DNA from 2 places in the Virgibacillus xinjiangensis genome. Region 1 is predicted to be linked to the other one. Evidence: predicted binding sites of a transcription regulator. Region 1 holds the regulator's gene; the other holds the start of a gene.
What was found. Region 1 encodes Rex, which represses fermentation and respiration genes when NADH is low (regulators of the CRP and FNR family bind a similar motif). Its sites were predicted from a motif close to TTGTGAAATATTTCACAA; they were not measured.

Region 1 (10,369 bases):
CGGTGGGGATACGGTGTCAGGCTCGGAGCTCTCTATCTCTATTACCGTCATCGGATATACCGATTCGGGAAAGGCCAGATATCGTAGTTCCGCCCGTGAAGGCGATGTTATATTTGTCACAGGATCACTTGGCGATTCGCAGGCCGGCTTTCATATCCTAACCAATAAAGGGGAATATGTGGAGGAAGACTATTTTATACGGCGGCACCGCATGCCATCTCCCAGAGCAGAATTCGCTGCGGAGCTTCAAGGGGTACGTCGGGTATCTCTGAATGATATCAGTGATGGCCTTGCAAGTGAACTGAATGAAATTGCGGAAGCCTCCCAGCTAACAATGGTGGTGAAGGAGACTGCTCTTCCTGTCAGTACTCACTATTCCCAATTTCCGACCCAGTTGCAATATAAATGGAAGCTGTACGGTGGAGAAGACTTTGAACTTGTTGGTACTGTAGCAAAAGAAGACTGGGAAAGTGTAAGAGAAGCGGCAGAAAATACAAATACACCAATCACCCGAATAGGATATGTAGCTCGGCCGCAATCCTCCCATGTTTACTTAGAGACGGCTAATGGAAAGACTCCATTATATAAAGAAGGATACACCCATTTAAAGTAGGTGACATAATGACAGAAAAAGTACAGACTAATACAGACCTGGAAACGATACAGCTCGCAGTTAGACTTGCTTCTCTATTGAAACCCGGTGATGTCCTGACATTGGAAGGGGATTTAGGGGCAGGTAAGACGACGTTTACAAAGGGAATTGCTGAAGGGTTGGGGATTGAGCGGACTGTCAGTAGTCCTACCTTTACAATTGTAAAAGAGTACGAGGGAGAAATCCCTTTGTATCACATGGATGTTTATCGTCTGGAGGGCTCTGAAGAGGATATTGGTTTAGATGAGTACTTGCATGGAGACGGTGTGTCCATCATAGAATGGCCTCAATTTATTGATGACATATTGCCGGAAGAGAGATTGGCAATAAAAATCAACTATGTAGACGAAAATATAAGAACATTGGAATTCACCCCGCGGGGCAAACATTACAACAGGGTTGTCCGAGAGTTGCTGCGTGCTGGTGTCTAAAGTAAGGAGCATTTTATAACTATGAACACACTTGCAATTGATACATCGAATCAGATAATGGGGGTAGCCATTTTAAAGGATGGACAGTTAATAGGAGAAATAATGACAAATTTGGCGAAAAACCATTCCGTCCGGCTGATGCCTGCTATCCAACAGTTAATGGAAGAAGTAAGTATGAAGCCGGAAGACTTGGACCAAATTGTGGTGGCAAAGGGTCCCGGTTCATATACAGGCGTGCGTATCGGCCTTTCTACTGCTAAATCGATGGCATGGGCCCTAGGCATCCCAGTAACAGGGGTGTCCAGTTTGGAAGTGCTCAGTTATCAGGGACGCTTTTTCAATGGAATGGTCTGTCCCTTTTTTGATGCGCGGCGTGGACTGGTATATAGTGGTGTCTTCGAGTGGGGGAATGAGCGGATGTCACTTATAAGGGAAGAGGCCAACCTCCCTATGGAAGATTTGCTCGAAGATGTGGCGGCCAGAGAGAAAAAGGTTCTGTTTATAAGTCCGGATATTGCCAAGCACGGTGAACGGATCAGACAATATTTTGGGGATCTTGCGGTTATCCCGGATGCTCCATATCATATGCCCAAGGCTGGCCATTTGGCTCTAGCGGCTATGGGGAAAGAGAAAGATGACAAGCATACCCTTGTCCCGAACTATCTACGTTTGGCGGAAGCAGAAGCTAAGTGGCTGGAAGCCCAAAAGGAACAAGAAAAATGACGGCCGGGATCATAAGAAAAATGGGAACTGAGGATGTCGATCAAGTTCTTGATGTAGAGCGAGCTTCTTTTGCCACTCCTTGGACAACTGATATTTTTTATCAGGAACTGGTCGATAATCGGCATGCCCATTATTTTGTTATTGAAGTGGAGAAGGTAATTGCAGGCTATGCAGGCACTTGGGTGGTATTCGAGGATGCTCAGATCACCAATATAGCTATCCATCCGGAATACCGCGGAAGAAAACTGGGACAAATGCTGTTTCAGTATGTACTGCAGCAAATGACCATGATGGGGGTTAGCCGGTTGTCACTAGAAGTCCGGAAATCCAATCTAACTGCTCAAAAGTTATATCGAAAATTTGGCCTTGTACCTGGCGGAATCCGAAGAAACTATTATACGGATAACCAGGAAGACGCTATAGTAATGTGGGTGAATCTGCGATGAAAAAAGATGTGAATATATTAGGAATCGAGACAAGCTGTGATGAAACGGCGGTTGCTATTGTTAAAAATGGAAGAGAAATCATTTCCAATGTGGTTGCTTCCCAAATCGAAAGTCATAAACGGTTTGGCGGAGTCGTTCCAGAAATCGCTTCACGGCATCATGTAGAGCAAATAACGCTTGTGTTGGAAGAGGCATTCAACCAGGCAGAGATGGACTGGGAAGATATTGATGCGATTGCAGTAACAGAAGGTCCTGGACTAGTCGGTGCTCTTTTAGTCGGGGTTAATACAGCGAAAGCTTTGGCATTTGCCAAACATAAGCCGTTGATCGGTGTCCATCATATAGCTGGTCATATCTATGCTAATCGATTGGAGAGCGAATTCACCTTTCCGTTGCTCGCTTTAATCGTTTCAGGCGGCCATACAGAGCTTGTATTGATGCGTGCCCACGGAGAGTACCAAGTTATCGGGGAAACACGGGACGACGCAGCAGGTGAGGCTTATGACAAAGTTGCTCGGATGCTCGAATTGCCATATCCTGGCGGGCCGCATATCGATCGGTTGGCCTCTGAAGGAGAAGAAAGCATCGACTTTCCAAGGGCTTGGTTGGAGGCAGGCAGTTATGATTTCAGTTTCAGTGGATTGAAATCGGCTGTCATCAATAAAATTCACAATGGAAAGCAGCGGGGAGAAATAATAAAAAAAGAAGATGTTGCCGCGAGCTTCCAAGCAAGCGTTGTAGAAGTGCTGACAGAAAAGACACTTCGGGCTGCTGAAGAGTATCAGGTGGAGCAGGTGATTGTTGCAGGGGGGGTTGCTGCGAATCAAGGTTTGCGTAAATCATTGGATCAGAAATTCAGTGGTACAGGAATCCCTTTAAAGATACCGTCATTGAAGCTGTGTACGGACAATGCTGCCATGATTGCGGCTGCAGGAGCGATTTCTTATGAACGAGGGAATACGGCAAAACTCGACTTGAATGCCAATGCGTCCCTGTTATTAAAATAAACAGGTTGTCCACAATTATGTGGGTAACCTGTATGATATACTGTTCATAGAGAGTCGGCGGTGTGGACAGAAATAGTGGATAACTTGCGTTCTGGTTGTGGATAGTGTGCATAACCTTGTTGGCAACTTTATGTTAAAAGGTTCATCAGAATAATTGCTTGTGGACAAATCTGGGGAAGCGGAGAGAAATTTGGTGATACGATAATGAATAAGAAGCAATCCTATTATATGCAGAGTGATTTGATCATTCTGTTCATCATGTTTGTGTGTGTAAGTCTGTTGGCCATCTATAATGCTCAGCAGCTTGAGCAGTATGGGAACGAAAATTTTGTACTGAAACAGGTGCTTTGGTTTTTGATAGGGGCCTGTCTTGTCGCGGCCATTCAGTATTTCGATTTAGACCAGCTATATAAGGCCAGTACCTTCATCTACATCTTCGGTGTTTTTGTTCTGTTTTTACTATTGATTAGCCCGGCAAGTATTGCCTATCCTGTCAATGGAGCCAAAAGTTGGTTCCAATTTCCAGGCTTGTCCTTGCAACCGGGTGAATTTGTTAAAATGTCGACGATTCTCTTCTTGGCAGCAACCGTGAGCCGGCATAGGTCTAAACATGTTGCTCCAACTTTAAAATCAGATACTTTTTTACTGGGTAAACTTGTATTGATAGTTGCCATGCCAGTAGTATTAATCATGATGCAGCCTGATTTCGGGACGGCAATGGTCTATGTATTTGTCCTTGGCATGTTTATTATTCTTTCAGGCATCAGTTGGAAAATCATTATGACACTTGTTGCAGCAAGTACGGCGTCGATTGCTGCCCTGCTTGGATTTATCATCCGTTTTCCTCAGCTGGCACAGGATACGATCGGTATAAAAGGATACCAGATTAACAGAATTCTCACCTGGTTCGATCCGACACAGCAATCAAGTGATGCGACATTCCACTTTGATCGGGCCTATATGGCACTTGGCTCCGGGCAGCTGTTCGGTAAAGGGATGGATAATCTGGAGGTGCCATATCCTGAAGCCCATACTGATTTTATCTTTTCGGTGATAGGAGAAAGTTTCGGCTTCATCGGTAGTGCACTGGTCATCTTCCTCTATTTTATGCTCTTATACAAACTTGTAACTCTAGGGTTGAATACGTATAGTCATTCTCCATTCGGTGCTTATTTGTGTTTTGGCTACTTCAGTGTCCTGTTGATCCATGTCTTTCAGAACATCGGTATGACCCTTGGTATTATGCCGATCACAGGGATTCCGCTTCTCCTGGTCAGTTATGGTGGAAGCAGTGTGTTGTCAACGATGATCGGCTTCGGCCTTATCTATCGTGTTGCAGTAGAACATACGATACAGAATGACTACTTGTTCAAATGACAAATTACTGCATGGCTATCCACCATGTACATTATAACTGCAGAGAGGCAGTCTAGTCTCATAACACATGTTTTATATAAATGCAGAGAAAAAGGCTTAGAGATAGAGATTCTCTAAGCCTTTTATAATAAAGAAATGCTATTATTCCATTAGCTTCGCAGAGGGGTTGTCTAATCCTCCTGCAGAGCGGTCCATTCTTCCATTAACAGGTCTATATCCCGCTTAAGATCACTGGTCTGCTTTGTAAGTTCCAGCGCTTTTTCATGATCTTGATAGACTTCCGGCTCAGCCATCTGCTTCTCAAGCAGGACAAGGTCTGCTTCCAGTTTTTCCACTTCTTCCTCGACTTCCTGTATACGCCTTTGCTTCTTACGTTCTTCTCTTTGTATCTTCTTATCTTGCCGATAGTCACGTGCTTTCTGATCAGCTTTATGGACGACTTCCTCTGTCTGTTGAAGTCTGGCTATTTCCGCTTCCTCCGCCTTTTTCTCCATATAATAATCGTAATCCCCAAGGTAGACAGTCATGCCATCCTGTCTCATTTCAGCCACCTGGTCAGTTATGCGATTGATAAAATAACGGTCATGGGAAACAAATAGGATGGTCCCCGGAAAATCTTGAAGGGCTGCTTCCAGTACTTCTTTACTATTAATATCCAAATGGTTGGTGGGCTCATCCAAAATCAGCAAGTTCGCTTTCTGCATCATCAGTTTGGCAAGGGCGAGTCGGGCTTTTTCCCCACCGCTCAAGGAATCGACTGGTTTAAGCACATCATCTCCTGAAAAAAGAAAGTTGCCTAGAATGGTTCGGATATCCTTCTCATTCACGGTGCGATGCTCATCCCATAATTCATCCAGCACGGTCTTGGAGGAGAAGAGGTCTGCCTGCTCCTGATCATAATATCCTATCTGGACATTCGTACCTTCCTGTATCTTCCCCTCAATTGGCTGGTGTTTCCCCATGATGATCTTCAACAGGGTGGTTTTCCCGACTCCATTCGGGCCGACCAGGGCAATCCTTTCTCCGCGGTTCACCTCCAGGTCAACATTGGAGAAGAGAGGCTTGCTGTCCTCTTCATAGCGGAAACTGAGGTTATTTAACCTGAGTACATCGTTGCCACTTCTTCTCTTGATTTGGAAGGAGAAATTGGCAGATGCCTCATCACCTAGTGGCTTATCCACTATTTCCATTTTCTCCAGCTGTTTCCGTCTGCTTTGCGCTCGCTTGGTGGTGGAAGCACGCGCAATATTCCGCTGGATGAAGTCTTCCATCTTCTTGATCTCTGTCTGTTGTTTCTCATACTCTTTGAGCTCTTGTTCATAATCCCTGGCTTTCTGTTCCAAGAATTTACTGTAGCTGCCATGATATTTTTTCGTCCGGTGTCTGGAGACCTCATAAACTATATTTACTGTTTTATCGAGAAAATACCGGTCATGCGAGACAATGACAATGGCGCCTGGATACCCGTTCAGGTAATTTTCCAGCCAACCAAGCGTATCGATGTCCAAATGGTTGGTGGGCTCATCCAATATAAGCAAGTGAGGCTTCATTAACAGAAGCTTCCCAAGAGCCAGGCGGGTCTTCTGTCCTCCGCTCAATTCCCGGATGGCGGTGTCATAACTGTAGTCCTGGAAATTCAGTCCGCTCAGAACTGCCTTGATCTCCGCTTCATACATATAACCGCCATCGCGCTGGAAGGCCTGCTGGAGGCGGTCGTACTCTTCCAACAGCTTTTGTGATTCATCAGACGGCAGGTTGCCGCCCATTTTTTGCTCGAGCTCCCTCAATTCCTTCTCACGGTCGATCAGATGCTGGAATACCTCCAGCATCTCTTCCCAGATTGTTTTGTCCGACTCCAGGGAAGTGTGCTGTGAGAGATAACCGATGGTTGTTTCCTTCGGCTGGAAGATGTCTCCCTCATCGTATGTAAACTCACCGGCCATTATTTTAAGGAGAGTCGATTTGCCGGCACCATTCCTGCCAACAATCGCAATTCGATCACGGTCTTTTATCTCTATTTTTACGTTGCGTAAAATTTCCTCAGCCCCAAAGGATTTGGAAACTCCATTCAACTGCATTAATATCATTTTGTTCACCTCATCTATTCAAGTCTATCTTATATGGAATCAACCAGGCAATCAACTTGTGAAAACAATCACGACTTTTCTCTTTTTTTCTGGTAAAATGTAAGTGAGCCATTAATCAAGAATGGAAAAGAGGAATAGTTATGGTACAAGATAACATCCCACAGGCAACTGCCAAACGTCTGCCATTATATTACCGTTTTTTAAATAACCTTAATCAGCAGGGGAAAGCCCGTGTGTCTTCCAAGGAACTGAGTGAAGCGGTTAAAGTGGATTCTGCCACCATCCGAAGAGACTTTTCCTATTTTGGCGCACTAGGAAAAAAAGGATATGGATATAATGTGGAATACCTTCTGGGCTTTTTCCGGGAGACATTGGATCAGAATGAGATTACAGAGGTTGCACTGATTGGTGTAGGTAACCTTGGTACAGCATTCTTGAATTATAATTTTATGAAGAACAATAATATAAAGATAAAAGCGGCTTTCGATGCGGATCCGCAAAAGGTAGGAACGGATATAGGAGGAGTACCCGTCTATCATATAGATGAAATGGAACAAAGGATGGAAGGGATGAAAGTGGCAATCCTTACGATTCCAGCAGTGGAAGCTGAACGTGTAACAGAGCGCCTTGTCGAGTTCGGTGTAGAAGGAATCCTCAACTTCACCCCGGCAAGGATTACGGTGCCGTCCCATGTGCGTGTTCACCATATTGATCTCGCTGTGGAACTGCAAGCGTTGGTTTATTTCTTGAAACACTACCCGCTTGATACACCGGAATAATGGAAAAAACCTGTCGAACGTTGATTCGACAGGTTTTTCTGTAGCCGGAAATGATTAATCCTTTTTATTTTTCTTTTTGATTTGTAAATGGATGTTCACCATACGGATGGCGACTCCGAAATCCATGGTAGCAACCACCGCAAGCAGTATGGTGGTAAAATTCCAAATGGTTTCATCTGCTGTCTGAATGGCTGCGTATATAAAAACGGCACCCATGGCAAAATAGATAATTGCCGAAGTGAGCGGGGAAACTCTCATACTTAACCTCCTATCAGTATCATCTGCTGTTCCAATTGCCGTTGCATACGCTCAATCTCCTCAGGAGTAAGCCCGTACTGGGCCAGAACAACTATGGTATTCATCGCTGCATGCACAATGATCGGTACAATGATCCGTTTGGTGTGTACATAGAGAAACGCAAAGACGAATCCCATGGAAGCATAGACCAAAATATGGGTAGGATCCAAGTGGATCAAGCCGAAGACCAATGCGGACAGTAACGCAGCGAAGAAAAAATTCATCCGTTTATATAAACTTCCAAAAATGATCTTACGAAAGATAATTTCTTCCAAAATTGGAGCAATCAATGCCGGGATCACCATAAAAATTGGAGCGGCCCTCGTAATATCCATAATCTGCTGGGTATTCTCCGAACCAGATTCAATCCCGAGCAATTCCATTTCAATCAGTCCAGCAATCGTCTGGGCTGCGAAGGCCATGAACACTCCTAAAATGGACCATATGACCACTGTGCCCAAGGACGATGCATCTCTGGAATTTCCGGCCTGCATGTCTGGCTTCATCAGTAAGATGGTAACAATCAGTGCCGCAATGAAACTGAGAATGGACCAATAGATGACAGCCTCGAAATCAGTAATCGGAAAAACAGCATATAAAACTGGTGCACCAATTATTGCAGAAAACTGCATGATAATATAAGTTGCGATAACCCACCAATAGCGTTTCGGCAATGTGTAACGACTCCTTTAAAAAGTTTATCGCATGCCAGCGGGCGGCAAAAATCCCTGCCGGATAAAGCCCCCATGCAGGAGGTGATTTCATGCATAGTAATCATTTTATCATACCTGCTACATCTATTATAATAGAATGACCGCAACCCGGACTTATACCTCCTTAAATGGGTTGACCATGGTTACCAAAATTATATAAAAATTTACAGTTACAATGCTTGCATTTTTAAATCGAATTATTTATTATATAAACTGTGATTAGCACTCAGCACTTCCAAGTGCTAATAAATTTAATTCAAAGAGGATTAAGGAGGCTTTCTACATGATTAAACCACTAGGAGATCGCGTTGTAATTGAGCTTGTAGAACAAGAAGAAAAAACTGCAAGCGGTATCGTACTTCCAGATTCTGCACAAGAAAAACCGCAGGAAGGAAAAGTTGTAGCCGTCGGTTCTGGTAAAGTTGCAGACAATGGAGAAAGAGTGGCACTTGAGGTTTCTGAAGGAGACCGTATCATCTTCTCTAAGTTTGCCGGTACAGAAGTGAACCATGAAGGTACCGAATACTTAATTCTTCGTGAAAGCGACATCCTGGCAGTAGTTAGCTAAACAGAAGAATATAAATATACTTAATAAAACCAAAAATTATTTTCAAGGAGGATATATATTATGGCTAAAGACATTAAATTCAGTGAAGACGCTCGCCGCGCCATGCTTCGCGGTGTAGATACTTTGGCAGATGCAGTAAAAGTTACATTAGGGCCAAAGGGCCGCAATGTCGTGTTGGATAAGAAATTCGGTTCCCCGCTGATTACCAATGACGGTGTGACAATCGCCAAGGAAATCGAACTGGAAGATGCTTTTGAAAACATGGGTGCACAGCTGGTATCCGAAGTTGCTTCCAAAACCAATGATGTTGCCGGTGATGGTACAACTACCGCTACTGTTCTTGCACAGGCAATGATCCGTGAAGGTCTGAAGAACGTTACATCCGGTGCCAATCCTGTTGGTATCCGTCGTGGTATCGAAAAAGCAGTTGCTTCAGCCGTAGAAGAGCTGAAAACCATTTCTAACCCAATTGAAAACAAAGAATCCATTGCACAGGTCGCTGCAATCTCTTCCTCTGACGATGAAGTGGGCAGCTTGATTGCTGAGGCTATGGAACGTGTTGGCAATGATGGTGTCATCACTATTGAAGAATCCAAAGGGTTCAATACGGAACTTGAAGTAGTGGAAGGTATGCAATTCGACCGTGGATATGCTTCTCCATACATGGTGACAGACCAGGACAAAATGGTGGCTGAACTGGAAGACCCATACATCCTTGTGACTGATAAGAAAATCGGCAATATCCAAGAAGTATTGCCTGTTCTTGAGCAAGTGGTACAGCAAGGTAAACCATTGCTGATCATTGCTGAAGATGTAGAAGGGGAAGCACTGGCTACATTGGTTGTGAACAAGCTTCGTGGCACATTCAATGCAGTAGCAGTTAAAGCACCAGGATTTGGTGACCGTCGTAAAGCAATGCTTGAGGACATCGGTATCCTTACAGGCGCAGAAGTGATCACAGAAGATCTCGGCCTTGATCTGAAGAGTGCAGATATCGAGCAATTGGGCCGTGCATCCAAAGTAGTTGTAACAAAAGAAAATACAACGATCGTGGAAGGCTCCGGAAACCCTGAAGCCATTTCTTCCCGTGTATCCCAGATTCGTGCGCAAGCAGAAGAAACTACATCTGAGTTTGATAAAGAAAAACTGCAGGAGCGTCTCGCCAAACTTGCCGGCGGTGTAGCAGTAATCAAAGTCGGTGCAGCAACAGAAACTGAATTGAAAGAGCGCAAACTCCGTATCGAGGATGCTTTGAACTCCACCCGTGCAGCTGTAGAAGAAGGAATTGT
Region 2 (10,369 bases), on a different contig from region 1:
GTTGGTTTAAAGTAGGCAAGGGATTCACTATCTATAGCGTGATATCCGTATTTGTCACCACCTTAGCACTGGAAGTATTGCCAGTGATCAGTTTCTCTGAAGACTATATCCTGAATGCCGTGTTCGGCGGGGTCATTGGTGGTACAGGTGTCGGGCTGACGTTGCGGCACGGTGCTTCCACTGGCGGAATGGATATCATCGCCATGGTACTCTCCCGTATGAAAGACCGGCCGATCGGTTTTTATTTCCTCAGTCTGAATGCTGTCATCATACTGTTTGCCGGGATCTTATATGAACCGGAGAACGCGTTATATACATTACTGACATTGTATGTAACGACAAGGGTGATTGATGCGTTCCACACCCGTCACGAAAAATTGACGGCTATGATCATCACACACAAAGCAGTGGAAATGCAGCATGAAATCCATAAGGCCATGGTGCGGGGAATCACCATCTTGCCGGCAAAAGGGGCCTACACCAACGCCGATCAAAACATGCTCTACCTGGTCATCACGCGCTATGAGCTCTATGATCTCGAGCGCATCATTAATGAAGTCGATCCAAAGGCATTCACCAATATTGTACAGACAACCCAAGTGTTCGGCGTATTCCGGAAAGATTAACGATGCTAATGTATAATGTGGACGTTTAAGAAAAGGAGATAGAACAATGAAGCACATTCTGATCCTTTTTGCAGCTGTGGCCTTTTTAGTGGGATGCAGCGGCGGGGACGAAACAGAAGGTACGGAAAATCAAGCAGCAGAACAGGAGAGTAGTCCTGCGGTAAGTTTACGAAACATTGATGTCCTCACAACTGGTGGGGAAATCCAGCTGACGGCAGAAGCAAAGACCACAGAAGACGAAATCTATTACAAGATGGAGCAGGGGGAAACACTCCTGGTGGAAGAGACGGGTTTTTCTCCGGAAGAATCAGAACAGGAGTGGGGAGAATTTCAATTGAACATCGAAATGCCAGAAGAACTTGATCCCTCTGATGAAGCTGAAGCGCCCATCATTACCATTTTTGCTAAAGATCAGCAAGGAGAACTGGTCAATCCCAACTATATCCCAGTTGACATGAATATGGATGAATAGAAAAAATCCAGCCTTTTACAAGGCTGGATTTTTTCACTATGTATCAGTAGCCATAGTTCTCGATGACTTCGATCACTTTAGGGGAAAGCTGTTCCCACTCAGCATCGAATTGTTTATTGACTGTAATGAAATTTTGGTAGCCGAATACGTTGTCTACGCCATTCAGCTGCATCAGTTCATTTAAAATTTCGTATTCGCTCGTATCCCCAGGCATAACGGATACACTGCTGTCACCTTGGAAAATCAGCTTGTCCGTCGTAAATTTCAGGGCATTGGGGTTTGGTGTTTCTTCTGCACGGATTCCCATTATTCATCCCTCCTCATCATACTTAATTCTATATTAGCAGAAATCACGCGAAAGAGAAAAGATTTGATAAGTAAGCCCCCGCTATCACGTAACGGAGGCTTACTTCCGCATATGGCAAACCCGTTTCATCACCAGAATGAAGTGGCATTCGCCTGCGTGGTATTCCCGTTCTACCTGTGTTACTGCAATTTATTATGCTGTTTCAGCTGCTGTTCGAGCTGTTGCAATTCTTGCTTTTCCTGTGGGGTAGCTTCATTATATGCGGCTTGGATGGCGTTTTGTGCAGCTTGCTGCTCTGCCTGGCTCGGGTTGCCGTTGTTATTTCCTTGCATCATGTTCATTACGGCATTTCGTGCTTGTTGAAACATGTTGTTGTTATTGTTTTGCACCGAAAACCCCTCCTCAAGTGTGTTTACTGCTTAGCCGCGTTCCCTTATGGTGTCAGAGAGACGGGAACGATATGGAAACTTTTCCGCATGCTTCTTGACGGATTCAGCACCTTGGTGGCTGAATCGTTTAGATTTGCTGCGTTTTCCCACCGGAAACTCCTCCTTGGAGATACAGCGTATTGTGAACGGAAATGAGAAAAGTGAACGCTTTTCAACGTCCACTCCTAGTATGGTTCGTACTCGAACCCATTAGTCTTGGTAAAAATCGGGATTAAAAGGACTTTTTCTTAAGATTTAAATACTCTTCCAGGAACAGGCCGATTCCATCTTCTTCATTGGTTTTGGTTATGTGTTTGGACACGGTTTTAAGCTCGGGTATGGCATTGCCCATCGCCACGCCAACTCCTGCATAATCGATCATTTCCAGGTCGTTGTCTTCATCGCCGAATGCAATGATGCGATTCTGTGGGATATTGAAATAATGGGCGATTTTCTGCAGTCCGACTGCTTTGTTGATGCCTTTTTTTACAATTTCGATTATATTCCATGGAGCACCCCATTTACGGTGTTCAATCAATTCGGCATGGTAGTCATCCAGGTGGTTCCTGAGTGTATAGATGTGGTCTTCCTTCGGATGGATCAGTACGGAAGTTGGATCAGTATCCAGCTGATTTTTCACTTTGCCGATCCGAAAAGGGGTGTCTTGGCCGCCTTCTTGGAAAATATCGATAATCTGCTCATCATATTCATCAAGGTAGACATCATCCCGAACTTCGGCAAGGATATTCTTTACATCGAGATCATAACAGACATCAATGATTTTTTTAGCCGTCGTCAATGGCATCGGATTATGCAGGGCCTCCCACTTATTGTCATTTGGATGGTGCACCAGGGCTCCATTAAAATTGACCATTGGGGTGTTCAACCCCAGGTTATGATAATAATCAATGCTGGCACGGTGAGGTCTCCCGGTGGCAATGACAACAACATGGCCTTCCAACATGGCTTGAAGAACCATTTCCCTTGTATGCCAGCTGATTTCTTTTTTATCAGTTAAAAGCGTTCCATCTAAATCCAAAGCAATCAAATGTTTTTTATTTTCCATATTTTCACCTCGTATTTAATAAGTGTATAGGCGGTGGGTAAAGTTGTAAAGTAATACTCAGCTGCAAAATTTGCAAAAGTCTATTCCCCCCTATTAGAATGAAGAAATAATGAAAAAAATAGAAAAAGGGGACGGACGAATGATCGCTATACATGAAGAGACGATAAAAGGGATTCCCTGCTTGGTTGTGGTGGATGCTGTTCGGAAAGACGATGCTTTGCCGACAGTAACCTATTTCCACGGCTTTACAAGTGCAAAAGAGCACAACCTGCCACTTGCTTATCTGCTGGCTGGAAAAGGATTCCGGGTAGTACTTCCTGACAGTAAGTTTCACGGTGAAAGAGAGGGGGGAGAATCCGACATGAAAAAGCAGGTCTCCTTCTGGGATATCGTCATCCAAAACGTCAAGGAACTGAAAGATATCAAGGATCATCTGGAAACATCCGGCCTGTTGGAAGACGGTCGCATAGGTGTTGCCGGAACAAGCATGGGCGGGATCACTACATCGGCAGCACTCGCCCAGTATCCTTGGATCCGTACTGCCGCCGTGTTAATGGGTTCCCCCAAGATTACCGTGTACGCGAAAACATTGGTGGAAAGTTTCAAAAAGGTAGGGGACCTTCCTATCACGGAAGATATGATCGGCAGTCTGTATAAACAGTTGGAAGACTATGACTTGTCGGAGAATCCGGAAAAGCTTAGCCAACGGCCGTTGTTGTTCTGGCATGGAGAAAGTGATGCCGTGGTGCCGTTCGATCATTCCTTTACATTTTATGAACAAGTAGAAGGGGAATATACGGACAAGGACAAGATCCAGTTCATAAAAGAGGAGAACAGAGGACATAAAGTTAGCCGGCAAGCTGTGTTGGAGACTGCCAAGTGGTTTGAAAAACATCTGTAGAATGGATGCAATGTGTGATTTAAATCATTTATTAAACAGTCGAAATATGTTTAAATAGAAGTACAGATGATACGAGGAGGTAAATCCATGGAAGAGGCAATGAAGGAAAATCTGATGGGCGCATTGGAGAATGTTATTGACCCGGAATTGGGAATCGATATTGTCAATCTTGGCTTGATATATGATGTCGACTTGAATGAAGAGGGTCTTTGTACAGTGACGATGACCTTGACGGCAATGGGCTGTCCGCTGTCTGCCCATATCGAACGTGATGTGAAGATGGCGCTGGATGACATTCCGGAAGTAAAAGAAGTCGAAGTGAACATTGTATGGAATCCGCCTTGGGACAAACATATGATGTCCCGCTACGCCAAGATTGCTCTTGGTATTCCGGATTAATAAAAAAAGAAAAAGCTGGTCCGCTTCTTGAGCGGGTCAGCTTTTTTTAATCCGTCTGCTCTTCTGGGAGCAATTCGGAAGCGTTCAGATAACCATTTCCCTGTACATTGGGAGGTTGTCCTATATCTTCAGACGCCTCTAACAACAGCGTCTTTATATCGTCTGGTGACCGTTCTCTGTCCTGTTCCAGCAATTGGGCGGCGACCCCAGCACAAATCGGTGTAGCCATTGAGGTACCTGACAAGGAAATATAGTCTGAACCCACACGAGCCCCTTTATTGGTTTTATCAATGAAAGAACCTGGTGATCTTAGGGAGACAATATTGACTCCTGGTGCTAGCAAATCCGGTTTAACTTCTTCATCTATGGTCGGTCCGCGACTTGAAAAGTCTGGTACTGTCACATCCGATCGTTGAGCCGTATCATTGTCATCAACCGCGCCGACCGTAATGATCATCGGGCTGATACCCGGGCTTGCAATCGACTGTGGGTCTGGCCCTGAGTTGCCGGCTGCGGCAAATACTGCAATACCACTCTGCCATGCACGATTCACCGCCTGTACGGCAGGATCATCCTCCGCCGATTCTACCGCTTCCGAACCGAGGGAAAGGGATAGAACGCGAATGTTATATGCGGATTGGTTATCAATACACCACTGGATACCTTCGATAACCGTTGAAAGTGAACCAGCTCCCATTTTGTCGAGTACCTTTACACCGACCAAGTTAGCTTCTGGAGCCGGTCCCTGATATTGTCCGGCAGACTGAGCGCCATTACTGGCCGCATCTCCTGCACAATGAGTACCATGCCCATTATCATCATACGTTTCGCTTCTGCCATTGACTAGGTCGGAGAAACCGAGGATGCGGTCTTCCAGGTCTGGATGTGGATGGATGCCAGTGTCTACAACGGCAATGGTTACATCTTTCCCGGTCCATCCAGCTTGCTGAAGTTGGTCTGCATGAATGGAAGGGACAGCGGTATCCAACAGAGCTGTCATCTTTCGGTCATAGTGGATTTTTTTGATATGGCTGCAGTTTGTAAGAAGATATTCAATATTCTCTACAGAGGTTTTAGCGGAACAGCTGGAGATTAGCGGAAGCTCACGAAGCTGGCTGCATTTACCTTGGATTTCACTCATCCCAGCCGTAAAAGAATTTGATTCAAACTCGATAAGGATCGGCATTTTTTTCACTTTTTTCCTGAATATTTCAATGGGACGATGCAAAAAACAGGGGATAGAGCGGAATGGACGGTAAAAACCGATCAATTCTTGCCGGACGGTCTTATCGACTTTATTACCATTTTTCCGCAGCAGTTGAATCATGGAGAAGTTCAGCAAAAAATCACCTCCTCTCTCAGAAAAGTACGTGCACTAGCATCGTACGTATCTGGATGAAAGGAGGAATGGGGAAGGTTTCCTATAGATGGAGGAAATAGGCAGAAAAAGGGTTATTCTCCCACGTTTTCTCCCATTTGCTGCAATTTGCGGATGGATTCATCGAGCATTCTGCCATAGAGATCAAGAATCGATTCGCCATAGTTATCTCCTGGCACTGCCCATTTTCCGTTCAGCTTTACCCAAGAGGGAGCTGAACCTCGATCTACCAAATCAAATCGGGGATCCGTCAATGGAAACCTGTCAGGAAGAGGTTCATTGGAAGCATACGCATAAAGGTGTTGAATGTGGGCAAGGACACCCTCTCTTGGAGAATCAAAGCTTGCGCCGGGATTATTGTTTCCTGTCGCCCCGATTCCAGCGAAGTTGTTCTGTTCGGGCTGTACGGTACCCGTAAACTGGAAGAAGTCTGTCTCATGCATCGCCTGAGCGAAGGCGATGTCTCCCCTGATTCCATAATATTCACCGATTTCAAGGTAATGGCCCCCCAGTTCTGGAGCAGCCGGATTGATTTCTAATGCATATTGGTCCATCAATTCTGGGGATAGATAGGTTGCCCCGAAAATCGAATACCCTTCTGGTTCTTCTTCTGTACCAGTGCCCATGGAGTATAGGAATGCATCTTCCACACCAGCATTTTTAACTTGTTCCAGTCTGATTTCGGCATTTCTCCTGGAAGAAAAAGCACCTGCCTGTACGCGGTACCATTGGGCGCCAGAAGTTGTAAATGGAACAATGAATGACTCGATTCCCTGCAACTGAAGATCAGCTGTACGCTGTTCGGCATTTTCCCTTGATTGAAAGGAGCCGGCGATCACCTTATAAAGAGTGCTGGTATCTTGCTTTTTTTGCAGGTCAAAAGCTCTTGCAAGCCCATTGACATGTGCCTGTGCAATACGTTGCCGCCATGCTGGGTCACTGATCAATCTGGCATCTTGCTCATTGTCGAGGAAGCCGTTCTCTGTGAGAAGAGCGGACATCGAGCTTTCCCGTAACACGTGGAAGTTTGCCTTTTTCCTGCCACGGTCCTTTAACTGATTCACTTCTGTGATTTCTTCATGCATGATATCCCGGTACCGGGCAGTAGAAGAGGATTCTGATAAACCGCTATAAATGTAATCCTCATACCCCTTCGCTGATCCGTTGAAAGCATTACAATGAATACTCAAATAGTAATCAGCCCCCCAGGCGTTCGCCTCTGTGGTACGCTGATCCAGGCTTTTGCTGACGTCCGTGGTACGGCTCATACGAACTTCCACCTCTTCATAATTGTCCGTGAGAATGCTCCGAATTTGCCGGGCGATATCCAAGACAATGTCTTTTTCCAACATCCCATTGCCCTGTGCACCCGGATCAGTCCCTCCATGGCCGGGGTCGAGATATAGTTTCATAGAAATCCTTCCTTTCCGAAAATAATGGAATCCAGTTATATACTATGGTAATAAAGTACTAGAAAATTGGGCGGCATCTAATTTTCTTTGTGAAAAAGGGGTTTCTTAGTTTTACAGGGTGAATGACAGGCGGAAATTTCTTTGATTCTCAGCTCATACCCTCGATATGCATGCCTACTTGTCGTAGAATTCCGCTTCTCCTGCCGAAAGTAATCTGCACCTGTCGACATTCCACCAGATGATGGAGGTTATCCCACAGCCACACGATATGCCAGGCAATTACCTCTCCGCAAATTCCATAGGCAAAAAATACCACGAAAAACTGAATGTGTGATAATTATCACATCAATTACTATCTATTAAATTTATTATGAATAAATAAACTAATTCATCATTCGACAAAAACTGCGTAAATACGCATAGGAGGAAGTTAGATGTCAGGACCTGGCTTAAAGCATGTGGACAGCCACTCCGCCATTCACGAGGCAGCCCTTACAGAGGCCATGGAATTAAACGAACTTCTTGAGCGGTTGCTGTTAGATGACCGGAAGGAGCAAGCATTGGAAGTAGCATATGTTGGGGTTGAACACTGGGAAACACGGACATTGAGACATGCCAAGGAAGAGGAAGAGGGACTTTACCGGGAACTACTTGAAGAATATCCGGAAATGAAGGACCAGATTACAGCCTTGACCAGGGACCATGAACTTTTGGGACTCCTCATTGAGGAGATCAAAGAATTGCTTGATACAGAAGGAGCGAGTGCTGAGGTGCTGACTCGTTTTCAATCCTTGGTACATGTTGATTTGCTGCACAATCAGGCAGAGGAACGCATTTTGCCGGAGCGCTAGTAAACCATATGGTCTTCTGTCGACATAGGAGGTACAGACAATGGAAGAAATAACAGAAAAGAAAGCAAAGTTTCTTCGGGTCCTTTCTCCGAAGCTCTATCGATTTCTCACAAGTCAGCTGGAAGAACAGTTCCACATCCACTCGTATGATATACAGCTGGAAGGCATACAGGAGGAAAATGGCATACTTGTCATCCTGCAGTATGGAGAAGGTTTTACCCATGTAGAGGAAGAGGTGTTCTCCATGGACGAGATTGAGCAGGAAGGGGAAGACTTGCAGGATTTTGTGCAAAGGACAGGGGAAGCCTGCCGGGAAGTCATGATTGCCGACTACTATAAAATGGTGAAACCTTAACATATAGAAGAAGGAGGATGCTGCTTGTTTTTCTTTGAAGAGGATGCAGGATTTGTAGAAGACCGGGAAGATTTGATTTCCATTTTGAAAATGCGTTTTGGGAAGGTTCCTCCCAAAGTTGTCGAATCCATTTATGAGATGAATGATTTGGATACTCTGGAGCGGCTGATCCTGGTGGCAGCAAATGCCCCAAGCCTCAAGGTTTTTCTGGAGGAATTGGAAGAGGGGGAAGGAAGCTTCCGTATTACCGGAGAGCGGTTCAACCCGCTTGCCAGCATGCTTGAAGAGGAGGATATGAATGGAGCGAAAAACTAATAAATTGTTCCAGTCATTAAGATATCTCCGTGAAGGAAAACGGATTAATGATGGGTGGACGGAAGAGAGCCCGCGGCCCAGAGACTCCGAGGATATCTACCGTAGAAGATGGCAGTATGACAAAGCCGTCCGTTCTACCCATGGGGTGAACTGTACGGGTTCCTGCAGTTGGAAAATCTATGTCAAGGATGGCATCATCACCTCGGAGACACAGCAGACGGATTACCCTACCACCGGCGATGACTTTCCAGAGTATGAGCCGCGTGGATGTCCAAGGGGAGCAAGCTTTTCATGGTACACATATAGCCCGATCCGTGTGAAATATCCCTATATCCGCGGGGACCTTTATGAATTGTGGAAAGCCGAGAAAGCGGAAGGCTATGGCCCTGTAGCTGCCTGGGAAAACATTGTCAACCATCCGGAAAAACGGGAGAAATATGTGAAAGCGCGAGGAAAAGGCGGCTTTGTCCGGGCGGATTGGAGGGAAATGTGCGAAATCATTGCAGCATCGACCATCCATACCATCAAGCAGTACGGGCCTGACCGTGTAACAGGGTTCAGCCCGATACCAGCCATGTCCATGGCCAGTTACTCAGCGGGAACCCGCTTCCTGTCGTTGATTGGCGGTACCATCCTCAGCTTCTATGACTGGTATGCCGATCTTCCGCCCGCTTCGCCTCAAGTGTGGGGGGAACAAACAGATGTGCCGGAAAGTGCCGACTGGTATAACTCCAAATACTTCATCATTTGGGGAACGAACCTGCCACAAACACGGACACCTGATGCACATTTCATGGTGGAATCCCGCTACAACGGCACAAAGGTTGTTGGCGTGAGTCCGGACTATGCGGAGTACGATAAATTTGCCGACCTATGGCTTCCTGCTAAGGCCGGAACCGACGGGGCAATGGCAATGGCAATGACGCATGTCATCCTGAAAGAATTTTACGTAAACAAACAGACTCCGTACTTTATCGATTATGTAAAGAAATTCACGGACCTTCCGTACTTGGTACTTTTAGATGAGGATGAAAAAGGAATCCGTTCCGACCGCTTCCTGCGTACGGCAGATCTTGGCAGCGAAGAAGAGCTTGGGGAATGGAAAACACTGGTTTGGGATGCCTCCACGAAACAGCCTGAAGCACCGAATGGCAGTCAAGGACACCGGTGGGACGGCAGCAGCAATTGGAACTTGGAATTGGAAAAAGAAGATGGATCCTTCATTGATCCCCAGCTGAGCTTCATCAATGAATCCGATGAAACAGCTATGGTCCGCTTCCCTAATTTTTCGGGAGAAAGCGGAGGATCGGTCGAACGCGGTGTACCGGTGAAACATATTACAGATAAAGACGGCAACGTGCGAAAAGCTGTCACCGTCTATGATTTGATGATGGCCCACACGGGGGTGAACAGAGGCCTGCCGGGTGATTATCCAAAAGATTATAACGATCCGAAGGCATACACACCTGCATGGCAGGAGGGGATCACCAGTGTGAACCGCAACCATGTAATCAAAGTGGCCAAGGAGTTCGCCGACACGGCTGCACGCACCAATGGAAAATCAATGATTGCGATGGGCGGTGGAACGAACCATTGGTATCACAGTGACCAAATCTATCGTTCCATTCTCAATCTAGTACTGCTTACCGGTTCCCAAGGTGTGAATGGCGGGGGCTGGGCCCACTATGTCGGACAGGAAAAAGTACGACCGCTTGAGGGGTGGCAGCAAATTGCCTTTGCAGGCGACTGGCAAAAGCCTCCGCGTCATCAGAATGGTACGTCTTTTTTCTACTTTGCCACCGACCAATTCCGTTACGAAACTAATATTGATAACGGAGACGCCGAGTGGGGCGGCAAAT

Region 2: ACFOGI_RS10265 (hemerythrin domain-containing protein) is a predicted target of Rex. The motif match lies at 7,318-7,335, and genes of this name have one in related genera.

The regions. Positions count from the first base shown of each region.
Region 1 is NZ_JBHRSA010000056.1:59,757-70,125, reverse strand. It holds gene thiL (thiamine-phosphate kinase) at 1-613, shown strand, start outside; gene tsaE (tRNA (adenosine(37)-N6)-threonylcarbamoyltransferase complex ATPase subunit type 1 TsaE) at 622-1,083, shown strand; gene tsaB (tRNA (adenosine(37)-N6)-threonylcarbamoyltransferase complex dimerization subunit type 1 TsaB) at 1,105-1,806, shown strand; gene rimI (ribosomal protein S18-alanine N-acetyltransferase) at 1,803-2,252, shown strand; gene tsaD (tRNA (adenosine(37)-N6)-threonylcarbamoyltransferase complex transferase subunit TsaD) at 2,249-3,259, shown strand; gene ACFOGI_RS15415 (FtsW/RodA/SpoVE family cell cycle protein) at 3,464-4,636, shown strand; gene ACFOGI_RS15410 (ABC-F family ATP-binding cassette domain-containing protein) at 4,807-6,723, opposite strand; gene ACFOGI_RS15405 (redox-sensing transcriptional repressor Rex) at 6,864-7,502, shown strand; gene ACFOGI_RS15400 (YdiK family protein) at 7,557-7,760, opposite strand; gene ACFOGI_RS15395 (CPBP family intramembrane glutamic endopeptidase) at 7,763-8,473, opposite strand; gene groES (co-chaperone GroES) at 8,796-9,080, shown strand; gene groL (chaperonin GroEL) at 9,141-10,369, shown strand, end outside.
Region 2 is NZ_JBHRSA010000041.1:171,224-181,592, reverse strand. It holds gene ACFOGI_RS10310 (YitT family protein) at 1-626, shown strand, start outside; gene ACFOGI_RS10305 (hypothetical protein) at 673-1,098, shown strand; gene ACFOGI_RS10300 (NifU N-terminal domain-containing protein) at 1,142-1,405, opposite strand; gene ACFOGI_RS10295 (DUF3813 family protein) at 1,585-1,794, opposite strand; gene ACFOGI_RS10290 (Cof-type HAD-IIB family hydrolase) at 2,066-2,899, opposite strand; gene yjfP (esterase) at 3,039-3,800, shown strand; gene ACFOGI_RS10280 (metal-sulfur cluster assembly factor) at 3,888-4,199, shown strand; gene ACFOGI_RS10275 (S8 family peptidase) at 4,246-5,541, opposite strand; gene ACFOGI_RS10270 (N-acetylmuramoyl-L-alanine amidase) at 5,652-6,989, opposite strand; gene ACFOGI_RS10265 (hemerythrin domain-containing protein) at 7,424-7,840, shown strand; gene ACFOGI_RS10260 (hypothetical protein) at 7,881-8,195, shown strand; gene ACFOGI_RS10255 (hypothetical protein) at 8,220-8,510, shown strand; gene ACFOGI_RS10250 (nitrate reductase subunit alpha) at 8,494-10,369, shown strand, end outside.